DNA from 4 places in the Kitasatospora cinereorecta genome. Region 3 is predicted to be linked to each of the others. Evidence: riboswitches for the same ligand, from Rfam matches in the RefSeq annotation. Region 3 holds a riboswitch; each other region holds the start of a gene.
The links. Region 3 has a riboswitch for cyclic di-AMP ahead of ACFPN0_RS13030 (transglycosylase family protein). Riboswitches for the same ligand answer to the same signal wherever they lie in the genome.
Positions count from the first base shown of each region.

Region 1: another riboswitch for cyclic di-AMP. It lies ahead of ACFPN0_RS20350 (NlpC/P60 family protein); the one in region 3 lies ahead of ACFPN0_RS13030 (transglycosylase family protein).
Region 2: another riboswitch for cyclic di-AMP. It lies ahead of ACFPN0_RS25305 (M23 family metallopeptidase); the one in region 3 lies ahead of ACFPN0_RS13030 (transglycosylase family protein).
Region 4: another riboswitch for cyclic di-AMP. It lies ahead of ACFPN0_RS26035 (transglycosylase SLT domain-containing protein); the one in region 3 lies ahead of ACFPN0_RS13030 (transglycosylase family protein).

Region 1 covers NZ_JBHSJP010000001.1:4,380,847-4,385,050, reverse strand. The annotation lists gene ACFPN0_RS20355 (ATP-dependent DNA helicase) at 1-1,967, opposite strand, end outside; cyclic di-AMP (ydaO/yuaA leader) riboswitch at 2,225-2,384, shown strand; gene ACFPN0_RS20350 (NlpC/P60 family protein) at 2,383-3,543, shown strand; gene ACFPN0_RS20345 (hypothetical protein) at 3,621-3,974, opposite strand.
Region 2 covers NZ_JBHSJP010000001.1:5,488,604-5,492,807, reverse strand. The annotation lists gene ACFPN0_RS25310 (GntR family transcriptional regulator) at 1-629, opposite strand, end outside; gene ACFPN0_RS25305 (M23 family metallopeptidase) at 920-1,702, opposite strand; cyclic di-AMP (ydaO/yuaA leader) riboswitch at 1,716-1,884, opposite strand; gene ACFPN0_RS25300 (M16 family metallopeptidase) at 2,078-3,460, opposite strand; gene ACFPN0_RS25295 (M16 family metallopeptidase) at 3,487-4,204, opposite strand, start outside.
Region 3 covers NZ_JBHSJP010000001.1:2,868,938-2,873,141, reverse strand. The annotation lists gene ACFPN0_RS13040 (cytochrome P450 family protein) at 1-40, shown strand, start outside; gene ACFPN0_RS13035 (transglycosylase family protein) at 146-1,120, shown strand; cyclic di-AMP (ydaO/yuaA leader) riboswitch at 1,411-1,581, shown strand; gene ACFPN0_RS13030 (transglycosylase family protein) at 1,582-2,280, shown strand; gene eno (phosphopyruvate hydratase) at 2,564-3,850, shown strand; gene ACFPN0_RS13020 (FtsB family cell division protein) at 3,962-4,204, shown strand, end outside.
Region 4 covers NZ_JBHSJP010000001.1:5,739,178-5,743,381, forward strand. The annotation lists gene ACFPN0_RS26025 (SMI1/KNR4 family protein) at 208-834, shown strand; gene ACFPN0_RS26030 (hypothetical protein) at 932-1,168, opposite strand; cyclic di-AMP (ydaO/yuaA leader) riboswitch at 1,527-1,714, shown strand; gene ACFPN0_RS26035 (transglycosylase SLT domain-containing protein) at 1,717-2,586, shown strand; gene ACFPN0_RS26040 (hypothetical protein) at 2,827-2,961, shown strand; gene ACFPN0_RS26045 (hypothetical protein) at 3,004-3,528, shown strand; gene ACFPN0_RS26050 (SIS domain-containing protein) at 3,600-4,204, opposite strand, start outside.

The sequences.
Region 1 (4,204 bases), 1.5 Mb from region 3:
AGGAACCGCGACGGCGGGTTGTACGAGGGCTGTCCCCAGGCGCTGCGCATGGAGGCCCGGGTCAGATACAGCCGCTCGCGGGCCCGCGTGATGCCCACGTAGGCGAGCCGGCGTTCCTCCTCCAGCTCCTTCACCTGACCCAGCGCGCGCATGTGCGGGAAGACGCCGTCCTCCATACCGGTCAGGAACACCACCGGGAATTCGAGGCCCTTGGCCGTGTGCAGCGTCATCAGTGTGATGACGCCCGAGCCGTCCTCGTCCTCGTCCGGGATCTGGTCGGAGTCGGCGAGGTAGCCGGTCCGCTCCATGACCGCCTCCAGCACGACCGCCGGTCCGGCACCGGACTCCACGATCGTGCGGAGCTCCTCCATCAGCGTGTTGAACCGCTTCACGGCGTTGGCCGACCGGGCCGCCATGCCGTACGCCTCGTCGACGCGGCGCAGCGCCTGCGGGAAGGAGATCTTCTCGCGCAGCGACAGGGCGTCGATCATCGCCTCGGCCCGGTCGCCGATGCCCCGCTTGGGCACGTTGAGGATGCGGCGCAGCGGGACGGTGTCCTCGGGGTTGGCGAGCACCCGGAGGTAGGCCAGGACGTCCCTGACCTCCTTGCGCTCGTAGAAGCGCACTCCGCCGACGACCTTGTAGGGCAGCCCGACGCGGATGAAGATCTCCTCGAAGACACGGGACTGCGCGTTCGTACGGTAGAAGACGGCGACGTCGCCCGCCTTCGCGTCCCCGGCGTCCGTCAGCCGGTCGATCTCGTCGGCGACGAACTGCGCCTCGTCGTGCTCGGTGTCGGCGACGTAGCCGGTGATCCGGGTACCGGCGCCCGCGTTCGTCCAGAGGTTCTTGGGGCGGCGGCTCTCGTTGCGCTCGATGACGGCGTTGGCCGCGGACAGGATCGTCTGCGTGGAGCGGTAGTTCTGCTCCAGCATGATCGTCGTGGCGTCCGGGTAGTCCTCCTCGAACTGGAGGATGTTGCGGATGGTCGCACCGCGGAAGGCGTAGATCGACTGGTCCGCGTCGCCGACGACGCACAGCTCGCCCGGGGCGTCGGCCTCGCCCGCCGGGCCCACCAGCTCGCGTACGAGGGTGTACTGCGCGTGGTTGGTGTCCTGGTACTCGTCGACCATGACGTGCCGGAAGCGGCGGCGGTAGTGCTCGGCGACGTCGGGGAACGCCTGGAGCAGGTGGACCGTCGTCATGATGATGTCGTCGAAGTCCAGCGCGTTGGCCTCGCGCAGCCGCGCCTGGTAGAGCGCGTAGGCCTGCGCCAGCGTCTTCTCGAAGCCGTCGGACGCCTGGCCGGCGAAGGTCTCCTCGTCGATCAGCTCGTTCTTCAGGTTCGAGACCTTCGCCGTGAACGACTTCGGCGGGTAGCGCTTCGGGTCGAGGTCCAGATCGCGGCAGACCAGCGCCATCAGCCGCTTGGAGTCGGCGGCGTCGTAGATCGAGAACGACGAGGTGAAGCCGAGGAGCTTCGACTCGCGGCGCAGGATCCGTACGCAGGCGCTGTGGAAGGTCATGACCCACATGGCGTGGGCACGCGGGCCGACGAGCTGCTCGACGCGTTCCTTCATCTCGCCGGCGGCCTTGTTGGTGAAGGTGATCGCCAGGATCTGGCCCGGGTGCACCCCGCGCTCGGCCAGCAGGTGGGCGATCCGGTGGGTCAGCACCCGGGTCTTGCCCGAGCCCGCCCCGGCCACGATGAGCAGCGGGGAACCGGCGTGCACGACGGCGGCGCGCTGCTCGGTGTTCAGCCCGTCGAGCAGCGCGGCGGGGTCGACCACGGGGCGCGGGGCGCCGTCGCGGTAGTACGCGTCACGCGGCGGCGGAGGCGTGTCGAAGACGTCCTCGAAGAGACCCTCCGGCACCGCCTCGGGCGCGTGGTCCTCGGGGGGCGGCGGGGGGCCTTCGTCCGCTTGCTGGAGGCCGGTCAGGAAACTGTCGTCAAAGAGGCTGCTCATCGCCTCACGAGTCTAGGCCGCCGGACCGACAGCCCGGGGCCGCATTCCGCACGAGGGCCCGATCCGTGCGCGTACGGAGACGGGCCGCCCACGGTGCGTAGGAATCCGGGGCCCGTCACCGCCCGGCGGACCGCCGGTCCGGAGAGGTCACGGAAATGTATCGGGCATATCGAACATCAACCTTCACAGGGACACCACGGGTTGGCTAGCGTGCTCCGACGGGTGACCCGTACCCCTCTGAGGCGACCCACGCCGCGCGGGCACCCCTGCCGAATCCGTGCCGACCTCGAGGGAGCCGGAACCGGGGACCCACACGCAGCACCGGGGTGAATCGGTCCGTTCCCCAGGACCGTAGGGCAGCCTTCCGTTCCGCCCGAACCCGACAGCTAACCCGGTAGGCGGTCCACGGAAGGAGATGCCGGTCTTGGCATCGCATCGCAAGCCGCGCACGCGGGTGCGCACCACCACCCCTGCCGTCGGCCTCACGACGGCGGCACTGGCCTCCGTCACCCTGCTCTCGACGCAGAGCGCGACGGCCGCCCCGGCTGCGCCCAGGCCCAGCATCGAGGAAGTGCGGAAGAAGGTCGACGACCTGTACCGCCAGGCGGGCACGGCGACGCAGCAGTACAACAAGGCGAAGACCGCGTCCGCACAGCAGCGCTCCGAGGTCGACGCGCTGCTGGAGGCCGCGGCCGAGCGGGCCGACAAGCTCAACGAGACGCGCCGGGAGCTGGGCCACTACGCGGCCGCCCAGTACCGGGGCGGCGCGATCGCCCCGACGGCGACGTTCTTCCTCGCGGACGACCCGCAGGCGTACTTCGACCAGGACCAGCTGATGGCGCGGATGACCAGCCGGCAGCAGAAGGCGGTCGCCGACTTCCGTACGCAGCAGAACGAGGCGGCGGCGAAGCGGGTCGAGGCGACGAAGAGCCTGGAGACGCTGACCGAGTCGCAGGCGACGCTCCGCACCAGCAAGCAACAGGTGCAGAGCAAGCTCACCGAGGCGCGCTCACTGCTGTCGAAGCTGACCACCGAGGAGAAGGCACGCCTCGCGGAGCTGGAGCGCGAGAAGGCGGCGGAGGCCGAGCGCAAGGCGGAGGAGCTCGCGCGTCAGCAGGCCGCCGCGAAGGCGGAGGCCGACCGGGCCGCCGAGGAGGCGGCCCCGAAGGAGGAGGCGGGCCCCGGCACCGGAACGGGTGACGAGACGGGCTCCGACAGCGGCTACGCGTCCAAGGCCGACAAGGTCCTGGCCTTCGCCCGGGCCCAGATCGGCAAGCCGTACGTCTGGGGGGCGACGGGCCCGGCCTCGTACGACTGCTCAGGCCTCACCCAGGCCGCCTGGAGGGCCGCGGACGTCACCCTGCCCCGGACGACCTGGGACCAGGTGGAGGTCGGCACCCGGGTGGCCACGGCAGATCTGCAGCCGGGGGACCTGGTCTTCTTCTACGACGACATCAGCCACGTCGGCATCTACAAGGGCGACGGCATGATGATCCACGCTCCGAAGCCCGGCACGAACGTCCGTGAGGAGTCGATCTACTCCATGCCGATCTACGGCAGCGTGCGCCCGGCATAGCGCACGGACGCACGGAGGGCGGGCGTACGGGGCCGTACGCCCGCCCCGCGGAGAGACAGGCGGGTACGGGAGCCGGCTCAGGTCCAGAGCGTGGCGATGAAGACGTTGGCGACCGTCAGCCCTCCGACGGCGGCGAACTCGCCCTTGCCGGCCTTCTCCTCGTCCCGCCTCACGTACACGAGCGCCAGGATCACGATCAGGACCATCAGCTTGATGCCGATCTTGACGTTGTTCACCGTCCGGTCGTCGGCCTGGTCGAGCCCGACGAGGGCGACGCCCGTGACCAGCATGGTCAGCGCACCGTGCAGCATGGCGGGCACGAAGCGTGCCGTGCCCGCCCCCATGGCCTTCATCTGGGTCAGGAAGCCGCCCAGCAGGGAGGCGATACCGATGATGTGCAGGGCCACGAAGACATTGATGAGTACGTCCATGGCCGCAGCCTAGCCGCGGGCATATCACCACTCTTCGGCCAGGTAGGACTTCCCTACGAGCTCACTCACACCTGGTGCGAATTGCCGGACTCCGGTCGATCTTTCCGATCACTCCGAGAAAACGAAACGTCACATTGAGGCAATAGCTGTCATTACGCCTCTTACTCGCGCCTCGGGTCTAGCGTCCCTCCCAGGTGACCGATTCCCCACCGCCGCCCCCGTACCCGGCG
Region 2 (4,204 bases), 2.6 Mb from region 3:
TCCGTGCGGCGCAGCAGCCGGTGCGCGGCCGTGGCGCGCTCGGCGTGCTGGGTGGCGAGCACCCGGGCCCGTTCCGCGTCGCCGCGCGCCACGGCGTCCACGAGGGCGCCGTGCTCGGCCCAGGAGTCGGCGGGGCGGGCCGGCTGCTCGACCGCGTACATCCAGGCGATCTTGTGCCGGAGCTGGGTGAGCAGCGCGATCAGCGCGGGACTGCCCGAAGCCTGGGCCAGCGTCTCGTGGAACCAGCCGCCGAGGGAGCGCAGGTCCTCCCCCTCACCCCTGCGCACCCGCTCCTGCCCCAGCCTGACCAGGCCTCGGAGCACCTTGAGGTGTGCCTCCGTACGGCGTTGAGCAGCACGTGCGGCGCCGAGGGGCTCCAGGAGCATCCGTATCTCCAGGAGGTCGGCGGCCTCCTGTTCCGTGGGCTCCGCGACGCATGCCCCCGCATGCCGACGGGTGACGACGAACCCCTCGGACTCCAGGGTGCGCAGTGCCTCGCGCACCGGGACACGGGAGACCCCGTAGCGACGCGCGAGCACCTCTTCGGTGAGGCGGCTGCCACGCTCGAAGACACCGGAGACGATGTCGTCACGGATTGCCGTGCATACCGAATGCGCGGGAATGCGCATGTCCGAACCTCCGCCTTAATCCCCGCGAAACGCGGCCGATCGACGCCTGTTCCGTGACTCTATTGCAATCAGCGTGAATTTCCGATGCCGGAGCGGAATCCATGCATATCTTCTGCCCGGAAAGCACTTCCGCGGAGCTTCGTCGCGCACCTTCCCCGGCGGCACGACGAAGGCCCCGGCGGGTCTTGGGTTCTAACGGCCCTCGCAACACCCGCGATCTGTGGGAGTTGCGAGGACCCCTTGAACCCAAGGGTGCCGGGGCCTTCGTCGACGGGACAGCCCGCGACAGGTCAGACCTGGACTCCGTGCGCGCGGAGGTAGGCGACGGGGTCCATGTCCGAGCCGTACTCCGGGGTGGTCCGCGCCTCGAAGTGCAGGTGCGGTCCGGTGGAGTTGCCGGTCGAGCCGGAGAGGCCTATCCGCTGGCCCGGGGTGACGCTCTGGCCGACCGAGACGCCGATCGAGGAGAGGTGGCCGTACTGGGTGTACGTGCCGTCCGTCATCCGGAGCACGACGTTGTTGCCGTAGGCCCCGCCCCAGCCCGCCTCGACGACCGTGCCGGCGCCGACCGCGACGACGGAACTGCCGGACGCGGCGCGGAAGTCCACGCCGGAGTGGCTGCCGGAGGACCAGAGGGCGCCGCCGGACTTGTAGCCGGTGGTCACCTGGGAGCCGGCGACCGGCAGGTGGAAGGAGTTCAGCCGGGCGCGCTCGGCTGCGCGGGCGGCGCGCGCCTCGGCCTCACGTGCTTCCTCGGCCCGGGCTTCCGCTCTGCGCTTCGCCTCGGCCTTCGCCTTCGCCTTCGCTTCGGCCTTGGCGGCGAGGTCGGCCTGATGCTGCTGTGCCTTCGCCTGGGCGGCGATCTGGTCGGCGAGGGTGGAGTCGATCGTGACGGCCTGGGTCAGGCCGGTGCCGCCTGCGGTGAGGGCCTCGGAGTCCGCGGCGAGGGCCGGGGAGGACACACCGCCGATGACGCCGGTGGTGGCCAGAGCCGCGATGCCGGCGACCTGGGCGCTCCTGCGCGTCAGGCGGCTCGGGGCACGGTGCTTCCCGGTGGCACGGGTGAACGCCATGGAGGGACTGATCCTTTCCTTCCTTCTCGCCTACCGGGTTAGCTGACGGGTTCGGAGCAGGAAGGTCTCCTACGGACGCATTCGCCCCGTGCGAGGGCGCAGGCGTCCGATTCACCCCAGGGACTTCGTGGGTCCCCGGCTCCCCAGGCTCGCGCCTGACGGGGACTCGGCGATGGCTGCCCGGCGCCGCGGACGCGGCATATGTCTGACGGACAGCCGGGCCGACGCTAGGCCGGACGACTTTCCGACGCCAAACGGATCAGGCCTTTTGTCATACATCCCACAGGACATAAAGCCGCATGTGCGGTTGACACGGACAAATGGGAGGACCCCGGCGAGAACGTACTCGCCGGGGTCCGCGTCGCTCCGGGCACGTCAGCCGTTGACGACCGTCACCTCTCCGATGCCCAGCGCCCTGACAGGCTCCGCGATCTGCGCGGCGTCCCCGACGAGGACGGTGACCAGACGGTCGACCGGGAAGGCGTTGACCACCGCGGCGGTGGCCTCCACCGTGCCGGTCTCGGCCAGGCGGGCGTACAGCTGGGCCTGGTAGTCGTCCGGGAGGTGCTGCTCGACCTGGTCGGCCAGGGTGCCCGCGACGGAGGCAGCCGTCTCGAACTTCAGCGGAGCCACGCCCACGAGGTTCTGCACCGCGGTCTCGCGCTCGGCGTCCGTGAGCCCTTCGGCCGCCAGCGTGCGCAGGACCTTCCACAGATCGTCCAGCGCGGGCCCGGTGGACTCCGTGTCCACGGAACCGCTGATGGCGAGCATCGCGGCACCGGTCGCCCCGGAGGCGGATCCGGGTGCGGTCGAGCGCAGCACCTGCCCGAAGGCACGGACCCCGTAGGTGTAGCCCTTCTCCTCGCGCAGCACGCGGTCCAGCCTGGAGGTGAGCGTGCCGCCCAGGCAGTACGTGCCGAGGACCTGGGCGGGCCACACGCTGTCGTGCCGGTCGGCGCCGATCCGGCCGATCAGCAGCTGGGTCTGCACGGCTCCGGGACGGTCGACGACGACCACACGGCCGGTGTCGTCCGCGGTGATCGCCGGTACCGGGCGGGACTCGGCGGCGTTGCCCGACCAGTCTCCGACGGTGTCGGCGAGCAGTGCGTCCAGGTCGACCCCGGTGAGGTCGCCGACGATCACGGCCGTCGCGGTGGACGGGCGGACATGCGCGTCGTAGAAGGCGCGCACGGCCGCGGCGTCGATCCGGCGCACCGTCTCCTCGGTCCCCTGGCGCGGGCGCGACATCCGCGCCGTTGCCGGGAAGAGCTCCTTGGAGAGCTGCTTGGCTGCGCGGCGGGCCGGATTGGCCTGCTCGTGCGGGATCTCGTCGAGACGGTTGCCGACCAGGCGCTCCACCTCGCTCTCCGAGAAGGCGGGCGCCCGCAGCGCCTCGGCGACCAGGCCGAGCGCCTTGGCCAGCCGGGATACCGGGACCTCCAGGGAGACGCGGACGCCGGGGTGGTCGGCGGACGCGTCCAGGGTGGCGCCGCAGCGCTCCAGCTCGGCGGCGAACTCCTCCGCGGAGCGCTTGTCCGTTCCCTCGGACAGCGCCCGCGCCATGATCGTGGCCACGCCGTCCAGGCCCTCGGGCTCGGCGTCCAGGGGCGCGTCCAGGAAGATCTCCACGGCGACGACCTGCTGGCCGGGGCGGTGGCAGCGCAGCACGGTCAGGCCGTTGGGCAGGGCGCCGCGCTCGGGTGCGGGGAAGGCCCAGGGCCTGGCCTCGCCTGCGGTCGGCTGCGGGTGGTACTCCATCGCTACTCCAGTCACGGCGGCGTCGGTCACTTGTCGGCCCCCTCGTGCGCGTCGGTGCCGTCCGTCTCGTCGGCCGGTTCGACCGGCTCGTAGACAAGGACGGCCCGGTTGTCGGGACGCAGATGCGCCTGGGCGGCCGCCTGGACCTCCTGGGCGGTGACGTCGAGAACCCGCTGCACCGCGGTCAGGGCGAGCTGCGGGTCGCCGAACAGGACGGCGTACCGGCACAGTTCGTCCGCGCGGCCCGCGACCGTGCCGAGCCGGTCCAGCCACTCCCGCTCCAACTGGGCCTGCGCCCGCTCCATTTCCTCGGGCGTGGGGCCCTCGGCGGCGAACCGGGCGAGCTCCTCGTCGACGGCCGCCTCGATCTGCGGCACCTCGACGCCGCCGGACGTCTTGACGTCCAGCCATCCCAGCGAGGGCGCCCCGGAGAGCCTGAGCAGCCCGAATCCCGCGGCCACCGCCGTACGGTCCCGGCGGACCAGGCGGTTGTGCAGCCGGGACGACTCGCCGCCGCCGAGCACGGTCAGCGCCAGGTCCGCGGCGTCACACTCCCGGGTGCCGTCGTGCGGCAGCCGGTACGCGGCCATCAGGGCACGCGCGGGGACCTCCTCGTGGACCACCTCGCGCAGCTGCTCGCCGATGGTGCCGGGCAGCGTCCCGTCTCGCGGCGGCTGCTTGCCGTCGTGGGAGGGGATGGAGCCGAAGTACTTCTCGATCCAGGCGAGCGTCTGCTCCGGGTCG
Region 3 (4,204 bases):
ACATCCGGCCGAAAGAAGTGACACTCTGTCAACTCTGTGACTTTCGCGTGATCTCCGCTGCATCGACTTGTGACACACGTTCGAGTACGGCTAGGTTCACCGTTCGACTCACCCGTCACATGTCAGTCACACGGAAGGCAATCCCATGGGCTCCGCGAATGGCAGACACCGCCGCCCTCGCCAGGCACCCGCCATCGTCGTCGCCGCGGGCGTGACGGGATCGGCCATCGCCATCCCGCTGCTCGGTGCGACCGGCGCGCACGCCGCCGACGCCTCGACCTGGGACCGGGTCGCCGAGTGCGAGAGCGGCGGGATGTGGAGCGCCGACCTCGGTAACGGCCACTACGGCGGCCTGCAGTTCTCGCAGGACGACTGGTCGGCCTACGGCGGCACGGCGTACGCCTCCCGCGCCGACCTCGCGAGCCGCTCGCAGCAGATATCGGTCGCGGAGAAGGTGCTGAGCGACAAGGGGCCGCAGGCGTGGCCCAGCTGCGCGGTGATCTCCGGACTCGCGCTGGACGGCGCCCTGCCCGGCGTCGACCCGGGCGGCGAGCCGTCCGCCGGTCAAACGGACACGGCGACCCCGTCGGACACCGCTTCGGGCGGGACGCCGGACAAGGCGGACGGGAAGAACAAGAACGACAAGGCGGACACGTCCGAGGAGGACGCCGCGCCGGACGCGCCCGAGCCGTCCTCGTCGCCCTCCACCTCTTCGTCCCCCGGGGCGTCCGGAACGTCCGGCGCCGCGAAGGGCGCCGGCGAGACGGGCGGGAAGCACCGCGGTCCGGCGGCCCCCGAGGCGGATGCCGGGACGGACCTGGAGAGCGGGCGCGAGTCCGGCCGGCACGCCTCGCGCGGCGAGTCCGGCGCCCGTGAGGGTGCGGAGGCCGGCGCGGACGGGACCTACACCGTCCGCGAGGGCGACAACCTCTGGGCGATCGCCGACGCGCGGGAACTGCCCGGCGGCTGGCCCGCGCTCTACGCGGCCAACAAGACGGAACTGGGCTCCGACCCGGATGTGATCCTGCCCGGCCAGAGTCTCGACCTGGGCCTCCAGGCGGACGCGAAGGATGCCGGAGCGGACGCGCAGCCCGGTGCCGAGGCCGCGGTCGGCAAGTGATCAAAGACGGGAAAACACCCCAAAATCAGGGGTAGTTCAGGGGCCTATGTCCACTTATGCGTAAGTGAGACATGGGTCTCTTTGCTTGAACTGGCCCGCCTCACCCGTCTGCTCGGCCCGTATCGCCTCCGACCTGCGGAAACGGCAGGGTCCTCCAGGGTGATAAGTGCTGATTGACAGTTATGTCCATCTTTGAATGTCGGCGTTGTGTGTGTTTACGGTCTGAACCGCTCGCACCGCGGGCACCTTCGACCGACACGCCGAATCCTGCCGTCGGCCGAAGGGGACAGACGCGTAAAGCGCCGTAGGCAGGAGCGGGGGACCCAGGTAAGTGCCGGACCCGGCCGTCGGAAGACGGGCGAGGGCCGGCTCGGGGTGAAGTCGCCTGCCAGTGCGGGCGACCGGGCAACTCACAGGCCCGAACCCGACAGCTCACCTCGTAGGCGTCGGTGAGGAGAACCATGCTGCTTTCGAGCAAGGGCAAGCACCGTCGCCCGTCCAAGGCCGTCCGTATCGCCACCCTGGCCGGCGTCACCGGTGCGGCCGTGGCCGTTCCGCTGATGGGCGCGACCGGTGCCTCCGCCGCCTCCGTCGCCACGTGGGAAGCCGTCGCGCAGTGCGAGTCCGGCGGCAACTGGTCCATCAACACCGGCAACGGCTACTACGGCGGCCTGCAGTTCTCGCAGTCCAGCTGGGCGGCCGCCGGCGGCACCCAGTACGCCTCCCGCGCCGACCTGGCCAGCAAGGACCAGCAGATAGCCACCGCCGAGAAGCTCCTCGACCTGCAGGGCCCGGGTGCGTGGGCCTGCGCCGGCGCCGGCGGCCTGACCGACGACGGTGTGGACCCGGGTGTCGACACCGGCTCCGCGCAGAGCGAGGCCGAGCCGAAGGCGGCTCAGCCGGAGCGCGAGGCCGAGCAGCCCGCCAGCCGCAGCGAGACGCGCACGGCCCCCGAGGCCGAGAAGACCGTGACCACTCCGACCGGCGACAAGGTCAAGAAGGGTGACGGCGAATACAAGGTGAAGGCAGGCGACACCCTCAGCACGATCGCCGGGGCCAAGGGCGTCAAGGGCGGCTGGCAGAAGGTGTTCGAGCTGAACGACGACATCGTCGAGGACGCCGACCTGATCTTCCCGGGTCAGCAGCTCCACCTGAAGTAGTCCCGGCCTTTCCTCCCGGCGGTGCTCCCGGCCCGGCGCGCTCACCCCCGTGTGCGCCGGGCCGGGGCGTTTTCCCGGGGGTCCCGTGAGGGCGATCGTTCAACTGTTGTAGTTACCGGCCAGTAAATTTCTGGAGCTTTGCCGGTAATGCGGGTCCTTGGGTCCTTTTTCGTCCCAGGGGACGGGCGGTCGGCCGACGGAGCGGGCCGGGCCGGTTAGGCTCGTGCCGCAAGGCCACAGTGACCCTGCACAACCAGTGTCATATCCCAGAAGGAGATGCCTCGTGCCGTCCATCGACGTCGTCGTAGCCAGGGAAATCCTCGACTCCCGGGGCAACCCCACGGTCGAGGTCGAGGTTGGCCTCGACGACGGCAGCACGGGACGTGCTGCCGTTCCGTCCGGCGCCTCCACCGGTGCGTTCGAGGCCATCGAGCTTCGCGACGGCGACCCCAACCGCTACCACGGCAAGGGTGTCGAGAAGGCCGTCCTCGCCGTCATCGAGCAGATCGGCCCGGAGCTCGTCGGTTACGACGCCACCGAGCAGCGCCTCATCGACCAGGCGATGTTCGACCTCGACGCGACCGAGAACAAGGGCTCGCTCGGCGCCAACGCCATCCTCGGTGTCTCGCTGGCCGTGGCCCACGCCGCGTCCGAGGCCTCCGACCTCCCGTTGTTCCGCTACCTCGGCGGCCCGAACGCGCACCTGCTGCCCGTTCCGATGATGAACATCCTGAACGGCGGCTCGCACGCCGACTCCAACGTGGACATCCAGGAGTTCATGATCGCGCCGATCGGCGCCGAGTCCTTCTCCGAGGCCCTGCGCTGGGGTGCGGAGATCTACCACACCCTGAAGAAGGTCCTGAAGACCAAGGGCCTGTCCACCGGTCTCGGCGACGAGGGCGGCTTCGCCCCGAACCTCGAGTCCAACCGCGCCGCCCTGGACCTCATCATCGAGGCCGTCAAGGAGGCCGGCTACGTCCCGGGCCGCGACATCGCGCTCGCGCTCGACGTCGCCGCGTCCGAGTTCTACAAGGACGGTGTCTACGAGTTCGAGGGCAAGTCCCGTTCGGCCGCCGAGATGACCGAGTACTACGAGGAGCTCGTCTCCGCGTACCCGCTCGTCTCCATCGAGGACCCGCTGTACGAGGACGACTGGGCCGGCTGGAAGGTCATCACCGACAAGCTCGGCGCCAAGGTGCAGATCGTCGGTGACGACCTCTTCGTCACCAACCCGGAGCGCCTCGCCCGCGGCATCGAGGAGGGCTCGGCCAACGCCCTGCTCGTCAAGGTCAACCAGATCGGTTCGCTGACCGAGACCCTGGACGCCGTCGAGCTCGCGCAGCGCAACGGCTTCAAGTGCATGATGTCCCACCGCTCCGGTGAGACCGAGGACGTCACCATCGCCGACCTCGCCGTCGCCGTGAACTGCGGTCAGATCAAGACCGGCGCCCCGGCCCGCTCGGACCGTGTCGCCAAGTACAACCAGCTGCTGCGCATCGAGGAGATCCTCGACGACGCCGCGGTGTACGCGGGCCGTTCGGCGTTCCCGCGGTTCCGCTTCGAGGGCTGACAGCCCGGCAGCAGGAGCTGAGCCCCCGTTCGGCACCGGCCTCCGTCCGTCCCCGCACTCGGTCCCGTACCGTGTGCGGGGACGGACGTGCGTAACGGGGAGGCGTGAGAGATGGCCGGGAAGGATCGTGACCGGTTCTCCACAGCGACCAGGCTGCGGCTGCTCGGCGAGCAGACGGCGGCCCGCGTCTACCGGTCCCAGAACCGCCGCCAGGCCCGGCGCTCCCGGCTCACCGGCCGGGCCGCGTTCCTGGCGCTGATCGTCTGCTCCCTGGTGGTCGCCCTCGCGTACCCGATGCGGCAGTACATCTCCCAGCGCGACCAGATCGCGGATCAGGAGAGGCTCTCGCGGGAG
Region 4 (4,204 bases), 2.9 Mb from region 3:
GACACCAGCACGGCCCCACCCCGCCCGCGGGGGTGTTCCGGGCCGGCCGGTGTGATGTTCGCGGCCCGCCGGTCGCTGGGCCTGAGGGAGGAACAGGTCCTTCCACGGGACAGGCGGGGAGTCGCTGGTGTGGGGACGGAGCGTGAGCGGCCGGAATCCGGGGCACGGATGCGCGTTACGAGGTGTGCGCGTACGGGGAGGCGGCCGGTGATCCCCCGGCCCATCGAGGCACTGGAGCGCTTGCTGCCGACGACGTACGGCACCGACGAGCAGGTCGACTGGGCCGTCGCGGAAGCACGGTGGGGGGCCTGTTTCCCCGCCGACTACAAGGCTTTCATGAGGGCCTACGGGGAAGGGTCGGTCGACGACGTGATCGTCGTGCACCGGCCGCTGCCCGCGGACGCACCGGACGGGTGCCGCCCGGCCGATGCCATGGCCGACGGGACCGGTGCCGTCCGCGAGGTGTGGCGGGTGGAGGCCGACGAGGTCTGGGCCGATCCTGCGGGGACGGATCTGGTGCTCGATCCCGGTGCGCTGCTCGCCTGGGGTACGACCACCGAGGCGGACATCCTCTGCTGGCTGACGACGGACGAGGACCCCGACCGCTGGCCCGTGGTGGTCTGCGGCCGGCACACCGTGCCGACCTTCGCGGTGTACCGCTTCGGGATGGCCGAGTTCCTCCGGAGGCTGCTGGCCGGCAGCTTCGAGTCCGTCCCCCTCAGCGTGGACGGGATGAGGGGGCGTCAGTCGCACGCGTTCGTGAGCCGGGTCGTCCAGCGGGCCCGACGCAGGGCGGGCCTCGACCCCTGGACCGGCGAACTTCCGGCCGGCTGAGGCGACGGCGCCACGATGCTCGTGTGGTGGCGCGGCGTGGACGCACGGTCGGGGAGGCGCGCAGGCAGGGCGACGCCCCGTGCGGTGTGCGCCGGGCTCAGTGCGGCCTCCAGGTGAGCTTGCCGCCGCCCACCCACCGGACCGCCGCCGGGTCGTCGAGGTCATGGACCCTGATGCCGGCAGCCCGCGCGATGAACAGCACGTCCGTCATCGAGGTCGCCCGGCCGGCCATCTCTCCGTCGATCTCCATGATGCGGAACGGCGGATCGCCGGGCTGGACGGGCAGGACGGTGATCCGCGGGTTCGTGGGGTGAGGGCGTGCGCTGTGGGTCATGCGCTGATCGATTCCACGCGGCTGCCGCTGATATGCCCTGAAACGTACCAATGAGCCGTATGCCCGATTTAGTGAGTTATCAGTAATTCATCCCGTAATTCATAAAAGGCCATTTCGTGCGACCCGAGTGGTTTCAGGTGGTCGCAAATCGCCCTTTTCGGACCTCGTGACCAGAGTCACTGCCGCGGGTCCCGGACGCATCGACATGTCGACCGGTTCCCTTGCGCGCCAAGAAGGTTGGCATCGTGGGTGTGGGGTTGATTACATGAATTCCGATGGATCGATCTTGCAAGTGAATTGTGATCACGAATTCGGGGCTTGTTCCTTTCGCTATTCCTCGCCTACGGTCACCCTCACTCCGGATGGAACGCCGAATCCTGCCGCCGTCCGGGAACCCGACCACATCTCGTACGGCAGGAGCGGGGGACCCAGGTAAGTGCCGATCCGGTACCCGGAGCGGCTCGGGGTGAAGTCGCATGCACATGCGGCCGGGCATCTCCAGCCCGAACCCGACAGCTCACTTCGCAGGCGGCGGAGAGGAATTCACCATGCCCGCAAAGGGTAAGCACCGTCGTTTCAGGACCAGTTCGCTGACCCGCGGCATCATCGCCGTGAGCACGGGCGGAGCCGCTCTCGCCCTTCCCGTGATCGGCGCGACCGGAGCCTTCGCCGCACCGGCGCAGCCGGTCGCCGTCGAAAAGGTGACCACGTCGACTGCCGTATCCGGCAAGGCGATTGCCGCGCAGAAGTCCGCGCCCGTCACCTATTCCGTGATCATTGGCGATTCTCTTTCCAAGATCGCGCGTGAGCATTCCGTCGAAGGCGGCTGGAAGGCGCTGTACGCCGACAACCGAAAGGCCGTCGGTGGAAACCCCGACCTCATTCACGCCGGTCTGAAGCTGACGATCGGTGCGAAGGCCGAGAGCAAGTCGGCGGACAAGGCCGGAACGGCGGACAAGGCCGAATCCAAGGCGTCCGCCTCCGCCGAGCGGAGTGCCGACCGTGCCGACCGCTCGGACCGCACCGGCACCGCGCTCGCCGCGCAGGGCGCGCAGGGCGCGCCCGCGGCGGCGCCGGCCGCCGCTCCCGCCGCGTACACGAACGACCTCGACGGCTGGATCAAGGAGTCGCTGGCGGTCATGGCCGAGCACGGCATCCCGGGCAGCTACGACGGCATCCACCGCAACATCATGCGTGAGTCCTCGGGCAACCCGATGGCCATCAACAACTGGGACTCGAACGCCGCCGCGGGCATCCCGTCCAAGGGCCTGCTGCAGGTGATCGACCCGACCTTCCAGGCCTACCACGTGCCCGGTACGTCGATGGACAGCTACGACCCGGTCGCCAACATTACGGCCGCGTGCAACTACGCCGCCGACCGGTACGGCTCGATCGACAACGTGTTCGGCGCCTACTGAGGCTCCGCCGTGTGACAGCGGAGCACCGACGACGGGTGGTGCGGGTTCGGAAGAACCCGCACCACCCGTCGTTCGTGTCCGGCGCGGCGGCGGCGATCGGTCGGCATGCGGCACGAGCCTGCCGCGGGTGCGGGGGTGTCGGTGTTCCCCGGGCCGCGGCCCCGCACCGCGGCTTCCCCGCCCGTGCCGACGGGGGCAACCATGCCTGGGGGCGGGGGAGTTGCTCGTGATCGTCGTGGCGTGAGCGACGGGGAACTCCGGTCGGCCGCTCGTGCGGGTGCCTGCCGTGCGCCGGGCATGTCCGCCGGCCGGGGCCGGCGCGACGCCGCCGCGTTCCGGTGGATTCCGCCGCAGTGCCGCGGTGCCCGGCCGTAGGGCGACTGGTCACGTACAGGTTCGTCGACCATACTGCCCGCCGTGGAGCAGCGTATAGATTCCAACACGAAGCCCGAGTTCGCCGCGGGCACGGACCCGGCGTACATCCCCGGCCTGACGGCCCCTGCCCCCGCGCGGACGGAGGGTGGAGCGGAGAAGGCGTCGGAGGTGCCGGAAGAGCCCGAGACGTCCGGTGTGCCCGCCGGTGCCGAGGCGGCGCAGGCGCCGCGGGACGCCGGGCAGGAGCCCGCCGCCCCGGCCTCGCGCGAGGACGGTGACGAGGCCGACGGGCCCGTCTTCGAGGTCAGCGACCGGCGCGGATCCATCCGGGTGGACCGGGACGGCGTCCGGTTCACGCTGGACGACCAGGAGGCGGAGTTCGACTGGAGCGAGATCGGCGCGGTCGAGGTCAAGACCGCCCGCTTCGGGCGTCGGTTCACCGTCACGGTGCACGTGTCGAGCCGCCGGTGGTTCAACGCCGAGGTCGAGGCGGAGGCCCGGAGCAGCCTCAAGGAGTGGACGGCGGAGCTCGACGCCGCGCTGGACGCCTACTTCGAAGAGGACTGACCGCGACACGGTCCGTGGAGCGGTGTGCCGGGCGGGCGAACCGCCCGGCACCCGCCCGGCCGTGCCGTGACTCAGCCCGCGGTGGCTCCGTCGAGCACCACCGATCGGGTGAGGTGACGGGGAAGGTCCGGGTCGAGGCCGCGGGCCGCCGCGCGGGCGATCGCCAGCCGCTGGACCCGGACCAGGTCGGCCAGCGGGTCCAGGCCGCTTTCCACCCAGCGGGCGCCGGTCGCCCGCACCTGCTCCGCCAGGCCCTCCGGCGCGGGGCCGAACATCCAGGTCGCCGTCCCAGCCGCGGCGATGCTGATGGGACCGTGGCGGTATTCCATCGCCGGATACGACTCCGTCCAGGACAGGGACGCCTCCTTCATCTTGAGCGCCGCCTCGTTGGCGAGTCCGACCGTCCAGCCCTGGCCCAGGAAGCTGAACTGGGAGCATTCCAGCAGCCCTTCGGGCAGCGGCCCGGCCAGCGCCGCCTCCGCGTCCCGTACGACGTCGTCGGTGTGCAGCCCGAGATGGGCACGGAACAGGGTGAGTGCGGTCGTGGCGAACCGCGTCTGCACCACGGACCGTTCGTCGGCGAAGTCCAGCACGACCGCCTCGTCGGCGGCCGTCATCACCGCGGTCCGCGGGTCCGCCGTCACCGCCACCGTGCGGGCGGTGCCGCGCAGCCGGG